Planctomyces sp. SH-PL14: one gene and its partner. The protein of the gene in region 1 interacts with the protein of each later gene in a pairwise test. Links are inferred from orthologs where the notes say so. Each region holds a gene or a part of one and is shown in the gene's direction. Other genes may lie near its edges. The genes, in order: aceE and nth.

The links.
Region 2: the proteins of aceE (region 1) and nth interact in binary tests that used the Escherichia coli proteins (3 or more experiments, as listed by UniProt). The link is inferred for Planctomyces sp. SH-PL14 from one-to-one orthologs.

What each region holds. Positions count from the first base shown.
Region 1 is NZ_CP011270.1:135,046-143,532, reverse strand. Bases 3,486-6,812 are described here. They hold aceE (pyruvate dehydrogenase (acetyl-transferring), homodimeric type), read left to right. Parts: upstream 3,486-3,870; coding sequence 3,871-6,612; downstream 6,613-6,812. Also shown: VT03_RS00555 (ATP-dependent helicase), read right to left, coding at 1-2,144; VT03_RS00550 (hypothetical protein), read left to right, coding at 2,929-3,405; VT03_RS00540 (threonine aldolase family protein), read right to left, coding at 7,044-8,123; VT03_RS00535 (DUF1559 domain-containing protein), read right to left, coding at 8,264-8,487. UniProt on the Escherichia coli protein: Component of the pyruvate dehydrogenase (PDH) complex, that catalyzes the overall conversion of pyruvate to acetyl-CoA and CO(2).
Region 2 is NZ_CP011270.1:2,422,974-2,430,975, forward strand. What follows is about bases 2,562-5,403. They hold nth (endonuclease III), read left to right. Parts: upstream 2,562-3,552; coding sequence 3,553-4,254; downstream 4,255-5,403. Other genes in these bases: VT03_RS09495 (hypothetical protein), read right to left, coding at 2,562-2,860; VT03_RS09500 (DUF309 domain-containing protein), read right to left, coding at 2,880-3,308; VT03_RS09510 (hypothetical protein), read right to left, coding at 4,590-5,403. Also shown: VT03_RS09480 (3-oxoacyl-ACP synthase III), read left to right, coding at 1-895; VT03_RS09485 (hypothetical protein), read left to right, coding at 1,317-1,646; VT03_RS09490 (6-pyruvoyl trahydropterin synthase family protein), read right to left, coding at 1,696-2,106; more of VT03_RS09495, read right to left, coding at 2,234-2,561; more of VT03_RS09510, read right to left, coding at 5,404-6,692; VT03_RS09515 (UbiD family decarboxylase), read left to right, coding at 7,054-8,002. UniProt on the Escherichia coli protein: DNA repair enzyme that has both DNA N-glycosylase activity and AP-lyase activity. The DNA N-glycosylase activity releases various damaged pyrimidines from DNA by cleaving the N-glycosidic bond, leaving an AP (apurinic/apyrimidinic) site.

The sequences.
Region 1 (8,487 bases):
CCCAGGGCGAACCCCCGGGGAACCTCGGCCGGCTTGTTTGTGCCGTTGAGCAGGTCCGCAGCAGTCGTCAGCAGCGGCTTCTTGTCGAACTCCAGCGGCTTCCCGACTGGCGTGCGGGCGCGGTGTTCTTCCAGATGCGATTCCAGCTCGTCGCGGTGTTCCACCTGACGCTGCAGATTGGCAAACGGCGACGTGACTTCGTTGATTCGATCCGCCTCGAACTCCGAGATGAACGGGCTGGGGATCGAGGTCAGGACCTTGCCGCGAAAGGCCCGGAACCCGGTGTGGGTCAGCGTAAGCTTCTCCCGGGCGCGGGTCATCCCGACAAACAGCAGCCGCCGCTCTTCCTCGAACTCGTGGCCGGACGTCTGCCGCTCCTGCGTCTGTGGATCGCGGATCGCCCGGTCATGCGGGATGAGCCCTTCTTCAAGACCGAGGATGAACACTTCTGGAAACTCCAGCCCCTTGGAGGCGTGGAGCGTCATCAGCGTGACCCGTCCCTGAGCGTCGTCGAGGAAATCGGTATCGCTGACGAGCGCTGTCTCTTCGAGGAACCCCTCGAGCGAGCGGTCTTCTCCCATCAGCTCGTCGTACTGGCGGGCGGCGGTCACCAGTTCCTGAACGTTCGCCAGCCGGTTCAGGTCCTGCTCGGACCGGCTCGCCTGCCAGACGGAGGTGAAGCGGGTCTTTTCGATGATCGCCTCGATCAGCGCGGCGACGGAACCGGAGTCAGCGAGCGACAGGGCCTCCATCATCCGGCCGAACGACTGAAAGCCGGCGATGGCTTTGGCCGAGAGCCGCGGAATCTCCTTCGCCCGCCGGCAGGCTTCCAGCGGTGTGAGCCCTTCGCGTTCGGCCCACGCCATGAGCCGCTTCTGGGACGTCTCTCCCAGGCCCCGGAGCGGCGTGTTGACGACCCGCAGAAACGCGGTCCGGTCGGCGGCGTTATAGACCAGCCGCAGGTAGCCGATCATGTCCTTGATCTCGGCCCGGTCGTAGAACGCGACCCCCTGGGCGACCTGAAACGGGATCCGGTTCCGGAGCAGCGACAGCTCCAGCGTCCGCGAGAGAGCGTTGACCCGGTAGAAGACGGCGAAGTCCTGATACTTGCGGGCCCCGGACTCGACCGCATCGTGGATCCGCTTCGCAATCCCGTCCGCCTCGCCGTTGCCGTCCGAGTACAGGACGAGCTGGACCGGCGTCCCTTCGTCCCGCGTCGGGATCAGGCTCTTGGCCTTCCGCTGGGAGTTGTGGGCGATGAGGCTGTCGGCCGAGCGGAGGATCGCGGCGGAGCTCCGGAAGTTGTGCTCCAGCCGGACCACTTTGGACTGCGGAAAGTCGCGTTCGAAGCGGAGGATGTTGGCGATCCGCGCCCCCCGCCAGCCGTAGATCGACTGGTCGGGATCCCCGGTGGCGCACAAGTTGGGATACCGCTGCGAAAGAGCCTGGACGATCCGGTACTGCGCGGCGTTCGTGTCCTGGTACTCGTCGACCAGGATGTAGCGATAGCGGGCGTCGAGCTGGGACCGAATCTCCTCGTGGTCGGTCAGCATCTTGGCGACGTGGAGCAGCAGATCGTCGAAGTCGACGCTGTTCGCCTCCAGGAGGTACTTCTGATAGCCCGGATAGACCTTGGAGAGGATCGCCTGCCAGTGGTCGCCGATCGAGTTCAGGTACTTTTCCCGGTACTCGTCCGCCGTGATCAGGTCGTTCTTGAGGTTGCTGATCCGGTAACCGAGCTTGTCCGGCGGATAGGTGACGGGGTCGATCCCCAGTTCCTCGACCACGCTCCGCATGGCCCGCTTCTGGTCCTGATCATCGAGGATCGTGAAGTTGGAGCTCAGTCCGACGGTCGGCCCGTACTGCCGCAGCGTGCGGACGCAGAACTTGTGGAAGGTGCTGACCCAGACGTTTGACTCGGGCAGGAGCGTCTCCACCCGCTCCTTCATCTCGGCCGCCGCCTTGTTCGTGAAGGTGATGGCCAGAATGCTCCGGGGCGAGATCCCGCGCTCGACCATGTGCGCGATCCGCCGCGTCACCACTCGTGTTTTCCCCGAGCCCGGTCCGGCCACGACCAGGAGCGGGCCGTCGACGTGCTCCACGGCGGAGCGCTGGGGAGCGGTCAGTCCATCAAGAATCGACACGTTTCGCCTTCCTGGGCCAGTAGTGAACAAACCATCATACTGGATCAGTGGCGAAGACGTAGCGTGGCTGGTGTCGACTCGTTCATGGGGGCATTTCGCTGGATGGTGGTCGCCAAATACGGCCCTTACCGGGTCCAGGGGCACCCTGGTGGGGAGTGCAGAGGGGCCTGTGTTGTTTTCTTGGCCCTTTGCCCGCCGGACGCCGTCTCGTCGAGAGATGTCTGAAGGAGTGAGTGTCCAAGCGCGGACCACGTGCCGTATGTCCCCGCACCAACTCGCGGGAATTGCAGAGCGAGCGGTGAGGATTGAGGGAGTCCTCATGGCTGGTACCACAAAGGGGACATCCATTGTGTACCACGGTTCCTCACAGGAGTGCCTCCGGCGGCAAGGGGGCGTGGCCCCCTTGACCCCAGACTGCCGTCGCACGTTGGGCGTGAGCGAACAGTGCCGTGCCGGCCAGGACGCGGTTCGAGCCATCCCTCGTTGACCAAACACCATCCAGCGAACGCACCCGCTCAGGGGGCCCCGGCTCCGGCGGGCGAAGGAAAAGCCAACAGAATCGAAGCGGGACACCAGGAGCCCCGGAGAGTCGCCGCAATGCTGTCAAGACGTTTTCTGCGGATTGTGCGGACTTTGACGCCGGCGCCTGCCGATAACGATGGTGAGCGCTGAACCATCAGCGAGGCTCTGCCGACGGATGTCGGGGCGAGTGTCCGCAGCGCGGACAGGGATACGCCGCAGCCTGTCCTTGATGATTTCACCAGGCCCAAGGGAGGGGCTCCGCATGACCACCCGTTCCGCCATGTCCGTCACGATCTGTGCCCTGGCCGCCAGCGCCATGACGGGCTGCAGCACGTCGACCGTCACCCGCGCCCAGAACGCCGCCATCCAGCCGACCGGCTTCGAGCACCACGACCCGTACCGTCCGGGCGGACCGGTCCAGAACGCCGCCGACCACGTCTACGGCGAACACACCACCTTCCACCAGGGCGTCGCCCCGGCCGGTTACGGCAACTGCCCGAACGGCAGCTGCCCGCCGCAGGGCTACGCCGGTGGTCCGGGCTGTCCTCCGGGAGCCGGCGGACACGGTCACTTCGGCCACATCGGACCGGACGGCGACTGGTACCCGACCCACCGCTACTCCTACAGCTACAAGACGCCGCAGAACCTCGAATACCCGCCGCCGCAGGTCCCGGGCGGTGCGGTCGTCTATCCGTACTACACGCACAAGGGCCCCAGCGACTTCTTCCGGAAGCACTGAGATCCCGGGGGGGAAGGGGCGTCGGTCCAGTCCGCGCCCCGATCACCCACCTCTGATGCGGGCTCGCCCGTGCCGCAGTGACGACTGCGGCACGGGCATTTTTGTTGACGCGTCGAGACCGTTACCGACCGACGCATCGAATCCGATTGATGGATAAGGTCCGGTCCCGCGTCCCCCCGGAAACGAGACTGCCTCCGGTAGCGACTGGCGAATTCTGCTGTCCACCGCACCGGTTTTGAGACCGCCCCGCGACGGGGTTTTGCGTTTGCCCCAGTTCGCTACAATTCCCCGGTTTGGCAGCCCGGAAAGTCGCCGGCGGCGTCCGGTCCCGTTTTCCCCGCTGCACTGCCTGGTCTGGCCTCCATCGGATGGGGGGGGAGACCGCTCGACTGCCTGCCACGGCCCCGGCGCGATGGCCCCGGCCGCCGAACTGTTAGCGAAATCTTCGGTTGGAGAGAGTTTGAGATGTTGGATTCGACCGCTTCTGATCCGAACGCGACCGACGGCGCCGTACACGGGATCGACCCGCTCGAACTTGAAGAGTGGTACGAGTCCCTCGAAGACGTCATCCATCGTTACGGACCGGACCGCGTCCAGCAGCTCCTCGTCAACCTCCGTGAGCGGGCCTACCTCCGCGGGGTCATGATCCCCTTCACGGCGACGACCCCGTACATCAACACGATCGGTCTCGAAGATCAGCCGCGGTATCCCGGCAACCTCGAGATGGAACGCCGGATCAAGAGCTTCATCCGCTGGAACGCGATGGCGATGGTCATTCGCGCGAACCTTAAAACCGATGACGGCCGCGCTGGCGGCGTCGGCGGTCACATCTCCACCTACGCCTCCTCCGCGACGCTCTACGAAGTCGGCTACAACCACTTCTTCCATGCCCGGACGCCGGATCACACGGGTGACATGGTTTACTTCCAGGGGCACGCGTCCCCGGGGATGTATTCCCGCGCCTTCATGGAAGGGCGACTGAGCGAAGCCAAGCTCGACAACTTCCGTCAGGAAGTGAACCGCGGCGAAGGGCTCTGCAGCTACCCGCACCCGTGGCTGATGGAAGATTTCTGGCAGTTCCCGACCGTCTCGATGGGACTCGGCCCGATCTGCTCGATCTACCATGCCCGGTTCCTCCGCTACCTCCAGCACCGCGGCCTGATCGACACCAGCAAGTCCCGCGTCTGGTGCTTCATCGGCGACGGGGAAGTCGACGAGCCGGAAACGCTCGGCGCCATCACGCTGGCGGCCCGGGAAAAGCTCGACAACCTGACTTGGGTCGTGAACTGCAACCTCCAGCGGCTTGACGGTCCGGTCCGCGGCAACGGCAAGATCATCCAGGAACTCGAAGGAGCCTTCCGGGGTGCGGGCTGGAACTGCATCAAGGTTGTCTGGGGCAGCGACTGGGACCCGATCCTGGCGAAGGACTACAACGGCAAGCTCGTCAAGCGGATGGGGGAGATCGTCGACGGCCAGTACCAGAAGTACGTGGTCTCGAACGGCGATTACATCCGCCAGCACTTCTTCAACGATCCGGAGCTGCAGGCGCTGACCGATCACCTCAGCGACGAACAGCTCACGAAGATGCGCCGCGGCGGTCATGACGTTGAGAAGGTCTACGCGGCCTTCAAGCACGCCACCGACCACAAGGGGGCCCCGACGGTCATCCTGGCCAAGACGATCAAGGGATATGGTCTTGGCGAGGAGGCAGAAGGGCGGAATATCGCCCACAACCATAAGAAGTTCAAAAAGCACGAAGCCGCAATCCGCTACGTACGGGACCGCTTCGGGATCCCGGTCGAAGACGCGGATCTGGAGAAGGTTCCTTACTACAAGCCGGCCGAAGACAGCGCAGAAATGGCGTATCTGAAGGCTCGCCGCGAGCAACTCGGCGGCAGTATTCCGGCGCGGAACCCGACAACGGACAAACTCTCGATCCCGGCGATCGACGACAAAGTTTACGCCCGGCAGCTGAAGTCCGAAGGGGCGATGGCCTCCACGACTCAGGCCTTCGGAGCGATCCTGCAAGCCTTGATGAAGAACAAGGCGATCGGAGAGCGGATCGTCCCGATCATCCCGGACGAGGCCCGGACCTTCGGTTTCGAAGGGATGTTCGCCGCCGTCGGGATCTATTCCAGCAAGGGGCAGCTGTACGAGCCGGTCGACAAGCAGCTCGCAGACGGCTCCCCGAACATGATGTATTACAAGGAGACAACCGACGGCCAGATCCTCGAGGAGGGGATCAACGAGGCCGGCGCGATGGGCTCCTTCGTGGCGGCCGGGACCGCGTATGCCAACCTCGGCATTCAGATGATCCCGTTCTACACCTACTATTCGATGTTCGGGTTCCAGCGGGTCGGCGATTTGATCTGGTTGGCGGCTGACTCCCGTTGCAAGGGATTCCTCATGGGAGGAACCTCGGGCCGCACGACCCTCAATGGGGAGGGGCTTCAGCATGAGGACGGGCACAGCCAGCTGATTGCCTCGACCGTTCCGAACCTGATTGCCTACGACCCGGCCTACGCCTACGAACTGGCGGTCATCCTCCAGGACGGCCTGCGTCGGATGTACGTCGAGAATCAGGACATCTTCTACTACCTCTCGATCTACAACGAGCAGTACGAGATGCCGTCCATGCCCGAAGGGGTGATGGAAGGGATCCTCAAGGGGATCTACAAGTTCCGCTCGACTGACAGCGGCAGGGAGCAGAAGGTCCGCCCGCAGCTCTTCGGCAGCGGCACGATCCTGAACGGTGTCCTGAAGGCCCAGCAGATCCTCAAGGAGAAGTATGGCGTTGGGGCCGATGTCTGGAGCGTCACGAGCTACAACGAACTCTGCCGCGACGCGATGGAAGCCTCTCGCTGGAACCGCCTCCACCCGGCCGACACGCCGAAGAAGGGCTATCTCGAGGCGGTGCTGGCGGACGCCAAGGGGCCGTTCATCGCCGCGAGTGACAATGTCCGGGCCGTTCCGGACCAGGTGCGGCAGTGGATCCCGGGCGATTATGTCGTCCTCGGGACCGATGGTTTCGGCCGGAGCGATACGCGGCCGGCTCTCCGGCGGCACTTTGAGATCGATGCCGAGTGCACCGCCTACGCGACGCTCGAGGCCCTGGCCCGTCAGGGAGCGTTCGACAAGGGGCAGCTGCCGCAGGCCCTCAAGGACCTGGGGATCAACCCGGACAAGGTCGCTCCGCGGACGGCGTGAGCTGGTTGGTGCGTGAGTTTACGAAGGGGCGTTCCGCGAGGGACGCCCCTTTTTTGTTGCGCGACCGGTCGGTTGCGCATCTACTCGGACCACGTCCTCGCCGGCACGGCGATGCTACCTCAAACCCATCGTGCCACGGCAGCCGGGGGTCAAGGGGGCCACGCCCCCTTGCCGCCGGAGGCACTTCCATGAGGAACCGTGGTAAGCAATGGATGTCCCCTTTGTGGGACCGGCGTTGAGGACTCCCTCAAAACACACCGCTGGCTTCGCAATCCCCGCGGGTTGGTGGGGGGGCATACGACACGTTGTCCGCGCCTGGATACGCACTCCTTCAGACATCTTCCGACGAGCCAAGCCTCCGGCGGGCAAGGGGCGTTGCCCCCTTGCATCCCCCACCAGGGTGCCCCTGGACCCGGTATGGGCTGGCTGGCTCAGTAGGGGCCGGCGACCTTGGCTCCCACTCCCCCCTTCCGAGGATGCGACACGAGATCCACCACAATCTCCGCCGCCCGACGCACCTGCTCCCGATTCACGTCCAGATGCGTACACGCCCGCAACCGCTGCTTCGCAATCCCATTGATCTTCACTCCCCGCTCCCGGAGAGCCGTCGAAAGATCCGCCGCCGTCCCCCACTCCGGAGCCACTTCAAAGAACACCAGGTTCGTCTCCACCTTCGCCGCCTCACAGCGGATCACCGGAGACCGGCTGACGATCTCCGCAAACACCCGCGCATTGTCATGGTCTTCCTTCAGCCGCTCGACATGATGGTCGAGGGCATAGACCGCCGCCGCCGCCACGATCCCCGCCTGCCTCAGCGCCCCGCCAAAGATCTTCCGAGCCCGCCGGGCCTGAGCAATCACCTCCGCCGAACCGACGAGCATCGACCCCATCGGACAGCCCAGCCCCTTCGAAAAGCAGATCGAAACGCTGTCGATCCCCTCCGCCATTTCCCGCGGTGAATATCCCCGCGCAACACAGGCGTTGAACATCCGCGCCCCATCCATATGGAGCCGCATCTTGTGGGCCCGCGTCCATTCCCCGATCCGCCGGAGCTGGTCCAGGGAATAGGTCGCCCCCCCGCCGATGTTGGCGGAGTTCTCCACGCAGACGAGCCGCGTCGGCGTGAAGTGCTGGTTCGGAGCCCGGAGCATCGCCTCGAGCTGCGGAACGTCGATCCGCCCCATGTCGCCCGGAATCCGCCGGATGCTCACACCGCTGAGGACCGCCGGCGCTCCCGCCTCGTAGTTTGCAATGTGCCCGGTCTCCTCGATCAGGAGCTCTTCACCGCGCTGGCAATGGGCCCAGACCCCCATCTGGTTCGACTGCGTCCCCGAACAGGCAAAGACCGCCCCCTCCTTGCCGAGCATCTCCGCCATGCGGGCTTCCAGGCGGTTGACCGTCGGATCCTCGCCGCTCATGTCGTCGCCGCACTCCGCCTCCGCCATCGCCTTTCGCATCCCGGCGGTCGGCTGGGTAAAGGTGTCGCTGCGGAGCTCGATCACGTCGGGCATGGCCATCGTCGCCGGGGTCTTTGGACAAAGTCACCACGCGGTTCGCGGGGTGATCATCATCACTGTGGCCAATGCCCGCGCAAGAAAAAAGGGTCGATCCGGAGATCGACCCTCGCAGGATTCCGCGACTGGCGGGAGGCTCAGTTCGCGTAGATCGTCTGGGCCAGGACTTCCGAGCCGTTGCGGGTGCACATCGCCCGGAACGTCGTCGTGTCGCAGTTCTTGGCGACCGACTGCACCGAGCCGTCCGCCAGGGCAAAGTTCACGACCCCTTCGTGGAAGCTGCCGAAGTTGAAGAAGTTCACCTGGTCCATCGTCGAGGCAATCGGCGGGCAGCTCATCATGTTGTTGCTGTTCATCGACT
Region 2 (8,002 bases), 2.3 Mb from region 1 along the record:
TGATGCCGATGCGCGGCCCGGAGTCATGAGTGCCAAGTGCGCGGAGCGGGCGGTCCGGATGTCGGGGATCGACCGGAGTGAGATCGGGGTTCTGATCCACGGGTCGGTCTGTCGCGACCAGATGGAGCCGGCGACTGCGTGCTCCGTTCACCATGCGATCGGCCTGCCGGCTTCGGCTCTGGCGATGGACATCAGCAATGCCTGTCTGGGTCTGCTGAACGGGATGGTCATAATCGCCAACATGATCGAGCTCGGTCAGATCCGGGCGGGGATCGTGGTGGGGACGGAGATCGGTCTGCCGCTCGTCGAAGGGACGATTGACCGGCTGCTGAAGGATCCGAATGTCACCCGGCAGTCGCTCAAGCTGGAGCTGGCGTCGCTGACGATCGGGTCGAGCTCGGCGGCGGTTGTGCTGTGCGACCGGAGTTTGAGCCGGACGGGGACGCGGCTGATCGGCGGGGCGTGCTTTGCCGATACGGCGAGTCACGAGTTGTGCGCCGGTGGCGACAGCACTTTGAGCTGCGGTGACAATCGGCCGCAGATGAGCACGGATTCCGAGACCCTGCTGCATGCCGGCGTGACGCTGGCGACGCGGACGTGGGCGGAACTGCGGCGGTCGCTCGGGTGGACCAACGAGATGGTGGACAAGGTGTTCACGCATCAGGTCGGAAAGGCGCACCGGAAGCTGTTGCTGCAACGGCTGGGGTTGCGGGAGGAGCTGGACTATCCGACGGTGGAGCTTCTTGGCAACACCGGGGCTGCGGCGTTGCCGACCGCGGTGGCGCTCGGCGTCGGAGCGGGGCATGTCACGCCTGGTGATCGTGTGGCGCTGCTGGGGATCGGGAGTGGTCTCAACAGTGTGATGCTGGGTCTGCAGTGGGGTCAGGTGAGCTGAACGGCCTGTTCTAACCGGGTCCAGGGGGACCCTGGTCAGGGGGTGCAGGGGGCAGAATGCCTCTTGCCCGCCGGAGGCCTGGCCGTCGAGAGATGTCTGAAGGAGGGCGTGTCCAAACGCGGACAACGTGCCGGATGCCCCCTCACCAACCCGCGGGGATTGCAAAGCCAGCGGTGTCGATTGAGGGAGTCCTCAACGCTGGTACCACAAGGGGGACATCCGTTGTTGACCACGGTTCCTCATCGAAAATGCCTCCGGCGGCAAGGGGGCGTGGCCCCCTTGACCCCAGGCTGCCGTAGCACGTTGGGTTTGAGCTATCAGCGTCGTGCCGGCGAGGACGCCGTTGGAGCTGTCGAGATGTGGGTCGGCGCGCGTATGATCAGCACGTCGCTGAGGGCCGACCTTCGTGAACGGTGCTGACATGAACACCACCTGTCCCGTCTCACTCGATCCGGAGATCCGCCGGCAGGCGAAACCCTGGGCCATCCTGGGACTCGCCAGCTTCCCAGTCTTCTTCCTGTTCGCGCTTGCCCTGTTCGTCGCCCAAGCCTACGGCGTCGTCGATGCCTACACGATGTTTCGATGCGTTTTCGTGGCAGCGGCCGGCAGGCGGGTCGTCAGCCACCTCGCCGTCCGCAAGGTTCAAATCATCAGCGGCGAAACCCCCGAACCGTGGACGCGAACTCTCGTGGTGGCGAGCCTGATCGTCCTCTTTGCGATTGTCCTCGGGACGAACTGGTCGTCTGCATAACCGAGAGGCCATCGCATCAGCCATCACTCGGCGGATCAGCGGCCCGCTTCTACGGCTCGACCTTCCGGTACGTCGCACACGACCGGGGCGTCTCCCAGAGCGAGACCTCCACGACCGGAAAGCCGTGACTGACGGCATAGTCGTAGATCAACCGGGCGATGTTCTCCGCCGTCGGGTTGTCCTGGATCGTGAAGATCGGCTCACCCTGCGACCGCAGAAACGCCAGCGCCGGATCCCGCTCGCAGAGGATCATCCGGTGATCGAGCTCATCGTCGATCCAGGTCCGGATCGCGGACTTGATATCGCCGAAGTCGATCAGCATCCCGCGGTCATCGAGCTGGGCCCCTTCCATCACGATCACGGCCCGGCCGTTGTGACCGTGCAGATGCCGGCACTTGCCGCTGTAGTTCAGCAGCCGATGACCGTAACAGAACTCGATTTCCTGGCTGACGCGAAACATCCCTGACCTGACGAACGACCCCACCGGACAACAACGCCGGCCCGAATCTTACGAGGATTGGCCCGCAAAGGAAGATTGCGGCCCACACTTGGGAGCGACCGCACGAGCCATTCGAGATCGGGGGCGGTCAGTTCCAGCTGAACGGCGCCCGATCGTTCGGGAATCGTGCGGCCCGCGGGGGCTCGGCGGCGTCCCGTAGATTCGCGGCGACGGTGGGAGCCAGCGGCTGCGGATCCGGCAGCGTGGCGATCTCCGCGTCTTCAAGGAGTCCCGACGCGGCCAGCCGGACGAGCGAGGCGAGCGCGACGCGGTCGATCAGCGTCGACGTCACCGTGGGGGGGAGAGGGGCGCCCAGGTAAAGGTCCACCGCCTCCAGAAGCTCTCGAGTCACTTCCATCTCGTCGGCGGGGCCGGCGGCTTCGGGGAGTGGTTGTACGGCCACGACCTCGATCCCCTGCCGGATGGCGATGAGCTCCTTCATCTCCGCCAAGGCGACGCCCCGGACCGCCAGCAGCAGCCCTTCGGGACGTTCCACCGCACTCAGAACGCGGCAGAGACAATCGGCGGTCCCCGACAGGATCAGGAATTCGCCGCTGAGACGCAGCAGCTCCAGGAGCGGGCGGGTGGGGGCCAGGTCGGCCGCGACGGTCAGGATCCGGGTTTCGTCCACGGCGACACAGCGTCCGGTCCAGGGAACCCTGGGGGCGTAGCCGGTGAAGGGGGCGAAGTCGGGAGAGTTGGTAGCAGGATTCATTGCACCACAGATCAGCAAGTCAGAGGAGGGGAGGCCCGGAGGAGTCCGGCAACGGGGGCTGTCGGAATCCGGAGAGACGCGGGATCCGGTCGGCGGGGAGCCGGGCTCCGTGGGGATACTCGCGTCCAGCGTGGATCAGCTCGGCGAAACAGTCCTCCATCGCCCGCTCGAACCCGGTCAGGTCGAGGCCGGCATAGGAAGGGAGATAGGGTTTCAGATACCGGACGTGGGACTCGTACATCTTGCGGGCCCCGGACAGGTTTCCCTCGCCGAAGTGGAACAGGGCCACCGCGGCGTGGATCAGTCCCTGCAGGAAGTCGCGAGACTCGGAATAGGTTTCGGACCAGAGCTCTTCGAGGACGTCGTGACAGGCGAAGAACTCTTCGGCGTCGAATAGCCGAATGGCTTCGTCGAATCGTTCCGCTTGCTCCTTCTCGATGTCGTCCATTGGGCGACGAGACCTCCCTGGTCGAAACACGGATCCTCCGCGCCGGTCCGATGCGGCCTGGGGCCGGAGTCGTTCCGGGCGCCGCGGGAAACGGACGGAGGAGACTGATATCATCCTCCGCTCCGTCTGCGAGCGGCGCTCTTCGCGGTCCGGATGATCCAGACGCGCGACCGTTGGTCCGCGGTGGGGACGTTCGGCTCGCGGAGTCTAAAAGGGATGCAGCGCGACTGTCCAAGAGTTTCCGATGGCAATTCCTAAGAAAACGTCACGCAAACCCCGTAAGTCCCGCGCGCGTGTTGACGAGTCGCAACGCGTCCGAACGATCGTCGACACGCTGGCCAAAACGTATGGCGATGTGACGTGTGCGCTCACACATCGAAACGCTTTTGAGCTGCTGGCGGCGACGATCCTTTCGGCCCAGTGCACCGATGAGCGGGTGAACCAGCAGACGCCGATTCTCTTCAAGGCGTATCCGACGCCGGAGAAGCTGGCGAAGGCGAAGACGGAGGACGTGGAGCAGATCGTGAAGCCGCTGGGGTTCTTCCGGGCGAAGGCGGCGAACCTGATGGGGATGGCGAAGAAACTGGTGGAGGACTACGGGGGGGAGATCCCCCAGGAGCTGGAGGCGCTGATTACGTTGCCGGGGGTGGGGCGGAAGACGGCGAACGTTGTGTTGGGGACGGCGTATGGGATTCCGAGCGGGGTGGTGGTGGATACGCATGTGCGGCGGATCACGAACCTGCTTGGTCTGACGACGCACAGTGACCCGGAGAAGATTGAGACCGATTTGATGTCGATCCTGCCTGAGACGGAGTGGATCGATTTCTCGCATCGGTTGATTCATCACGGCCGGCGGATTTGTATTGCTCGGCGGCCGAAGTGTACGGAGTGTCCGTTGTTGCCGGTGTGTCCGCGGGTTGGTCTGCCGCCGTTAGAAAACGGATGAGCGTTGCGAAGTCGTTTTGTGAAACACAGAGAGCACAGAGGCGGGTGCATCTACGCAACGAAAGGTCATCGGGTCCAGGGGCACCCTGGTCAGGGGGTGCAGGGGGCAGAATGCCCTTTGCCCGCCGGAGGCCTGGCCGTCGGGAGATGTCTGAAGGAGTTTGTGTCCAAACGCGGACCCCGTGTCGGATGTCCCCAAAGCAACCCGCGGGGATTTCAGAGCGAGCGGGGAGTGTTCAACGCCGGTACCACAAAACGGACGCCCGTTGACTACCACAGTTCCGCAGGGAAGAGGCCTCCGGCGGCAAGGACGTGGTTCGAGACCGGAGAAGCGGACTACTCCATGTCGAACTGCTGGCGGTTCTTCTGCTTCTTGAGCTTCTTTCGCTCCTTGCGGGAGAGCTGCGAATCGTCTTCCCCCTCTTCTCTGTCATAGTCTCCCTCATCAAAGGAGACATGCGGTCCCTTGGCAGGGGGCTGGGCTGAACCGCGAGCCTGATTCTTGCCGCGCCGATCTTCCGCCGAGTCATCGGCATCCGCCTCAGGACGACTCCCGCCACCGCTCGCGACATTGACCGCCCGAGCAACCGCAACCAGCTGAGCCTCCTTACGGCTCGCCTGCTCCTTCTTGCGGGCCGCTTCCGCTTCCGCCTTCTGTCGGGCCTCGGCCGCCTGTCGCTCCCGCTCGGCGTTCTGACGCTCCCGTTCCGCGTTCTGGCGATCGCGCTCCGCAGCCTCCCGGGCCGCCTTCGTCTGAGCCTCCTTGTCAGCCTGGGCGCGTCGTTCCTTCTCCGCCTTGGCCTGCTGCTCCTTCTCGGCTTTGACGCGGGCTTCCGCGGCCGCCTGTTCGCGCTGGGCACGGGCCTGGGCTTCCTTGGCCTCCTTCTCCTTCGCAGCCGCTTCCCGAGTCTGCCGCGCCCGTTCTTCCTTCTCCGCGGCGACGCGGGCCCGCTCGGCCTGATCCGCTGCCTGACGAGCCTGCTTCTCCTCGGCCTGCCGGGCCTGCGCGGCTTCCTTCTCGGCGCGGGTCTTGGCCTGCGCCGCGTCGCGATCCGCCTTGGCCTGCGCGGCGGCGGCATCCTTCTCCTGCTTCAGCCGCGTCTTCTCGGCGTCGCGGGCGGTTCGAGCTTCGGTGTCCGCGGCCTGCCGGGCTTCCCGCTCAATCCGCTTGGCTTCCGCCTTCGCGTCCGCTTCCAGACGCTGCTGCTCGCGCTGCACGGCTCTCTCGGCCGCTCGGACGGCGTTGCGTTCGGCACGCGCCGCCTGCCAGGCCGACCAGCCCGCCGTCAGCCGTCCGAGGCCACCCAGGAGGTTGCCCGGCGACACGATCGCCAGGACGCGATGCGCCATCGCCGACACCAGGCTTCGCGCCGGAGTCGATGCAACAGGGTCCGCGTCGGCCGTCTCGACCGCCTTCTTGCGGGTCCGCTTGGCCGGCTTGGCCTCGGCGGCCGGTTCGGCGGTCTTCTTCCGGGAGAGGAACCGCGGAACGGGGAGACGGCTCAGGACCGCCGTCGGCACGAACAGCAGTCCCTTCAGCGAGCCGTAGAACACCTTCTCCGCCAGCACGACGAGGCGCGACGCCCCCTTGGGACGCATCCGCGGGGCGACTTCGTTCGTAATGTGGATCACGAACCGCGTGTGCATGAGCGTGGCGCTCGTCAGCAGCAGTTGCCACAGCGCCGTCGACCCGTGGGCCACGACGTTCGTGATCGCCGACTGCGGCAGGAGCGGCCACATCAAGGTCGTCACGGCCGAGACGCTCGCCGAGCCGGCGGCGATGCGGAGGAGCGTCGTGCTGCTGCGGCAGAGATGCATCTCCCGTCGCAGGAGCCGGATCAGCGCCATCGTGATCGGCGCGGCGGCGAGCATCCAGACGACCGTCGCGCTGTTCCAGAGGTTCAGCTCATAGTGTTCGGTCGCCCAGCGGGCCGCGGCGAGGTGCAGCGATGTGGCCTGGCAGACGCAGAACGCGAGCCAGGTCAGGCCGACCCAGTACCACAGCCGGTAACGGCCATAGAAGTCCTTGCGGCTCCGCGACCGGTGCCACAGGACGAGGAACGACAGCTGCGCCGCCCCCAGGAGGCAGGAGGTCCCGAACCAGCGGATCGGCCGGCCGGTTTCGAGCCCCAGGAGATCGCGCCAGGCGGTCCCCATTTCATCCGCCCAGAGGCCAATCCCGAGGAGGCTCAGCCACGTCACGACAGCCGCGGAGACGAGAGCCCAGCACTTCCAGGCGTCGCGGGGGATGATGCTCTGGACCCCCTTCTTGAGGAGGAGGGGAGCAGGAGGCGTTCCGTCGTCGGCGGGGGAGTTGCGATGCGGCGGGTCGATGCGGCGGCGGACAACGGAAGTCCGCTCGCCTCCCCCTCCAAGGGGAGCGAGTCGTCGTCGACGCCGTTCGAGAAGATCTCGTGATCCGGCAAACCCGTTTGCCATACCGCATCCGTGGGAAACCCGGAACCCGGCGAGTTGGGTTCTTTCCCGGTCGGGAAGGAACGGCGCGTGGGGCGCACGATCCTCTCCGCCCGGCGGGAGGCCTGGCAGTTCATCGACCAACGTTGTCCGGCAGGTGACCCGCACCCGGAACCCGAGGCGCAGAAACGGCGTGTCCTTGCCGTGAGAGGGGTTAGGCAAAGAGGTCCAGTGCGGAAAGGTCTTTCGATTCCGGGTGACTCTGCCGACAGGGAAAGCTGTTCCGTCGAAAGAGGGCGCATTCGAAGGGAGACATTTGGCTCGCGAGAACCTATAGAACGGAGCGACTTCCGTTCGTTCCCTCTGCCCGCATCGATCGACGTTCATGGGTTACCGCAATCTTCAGTCCTGTGTCGCGGATCTCGAACGGACCGGCCAGCTGGTCCGGATCCCCGTCGAGATCGACGCGCGGCTCGAAGCGGCGGAGATTCAGCGGCGGGTCTATCAGGCGGGGGGGCCGGCGATCCTGTTCGAACGGGTCCGGGGCTGCCGGTTCCCGATGGTCAGCAACCTGTTCGGGACGATCGCCCGGACCCGGTTTCTGTTCCGGGATACGATCGAGCGGGTGAAGCATCTCGTCCGGATCAAGCTCGACCCGGCGGCCGCGCTCCAGCACCCGTGGAACTCCGCTCGGGCCCTGCCGCTGGCGTGGGCCATGCAGCCGAAGTACGTCTCACGCGGGCCCGCTATGGCCCACGAGACGACGCTCGATCAGTTGCCGCAACTCGTCTCGTGGCCGAAGGACGGCGGGCCGTTCGTTACGTTGCCGGCGGTCTACACCGAGGACCCCGACGTCCCCGGATGGCGGAAGTCGAACCTGGGGATGTACCGCATCCAGATGGCGGGGAACGAGTACGCTCCCAATCGACAGGTCGGGCTGCACTATCAGATCCACCGCACGATCGGCGTCCATCATGCCAAGGCGCTCCGCCGCGGTGAGCCGTTCCGGGTGAACGTGTTCATCGGGGGGCCGCCGGTCCTGCCGGTCGCGGCCGTGATGCCGCTCCCCGAGGGACTTTCCGAGCTGACCTTCGCCGGGGCGCTCGGCGGGCATCGGATCCCGCTCATCCGCCGCCGCGATGGACTGCCGATCATGGCCGAGGCGGACTTCTGCATTTCGGGGACGGTCGATCCCCGGACGCTCCCCGAAGGGCCGTTCGGCGACCATCTGGGCTACTACAGCCTGGCCCATCCGTTCCCAGTGCTGAACGTCGACAAGGTCTGCCACCGGCCCGGCGCGATCTGGCCGTTCACGGTCGTCGGCCGTCCACCGC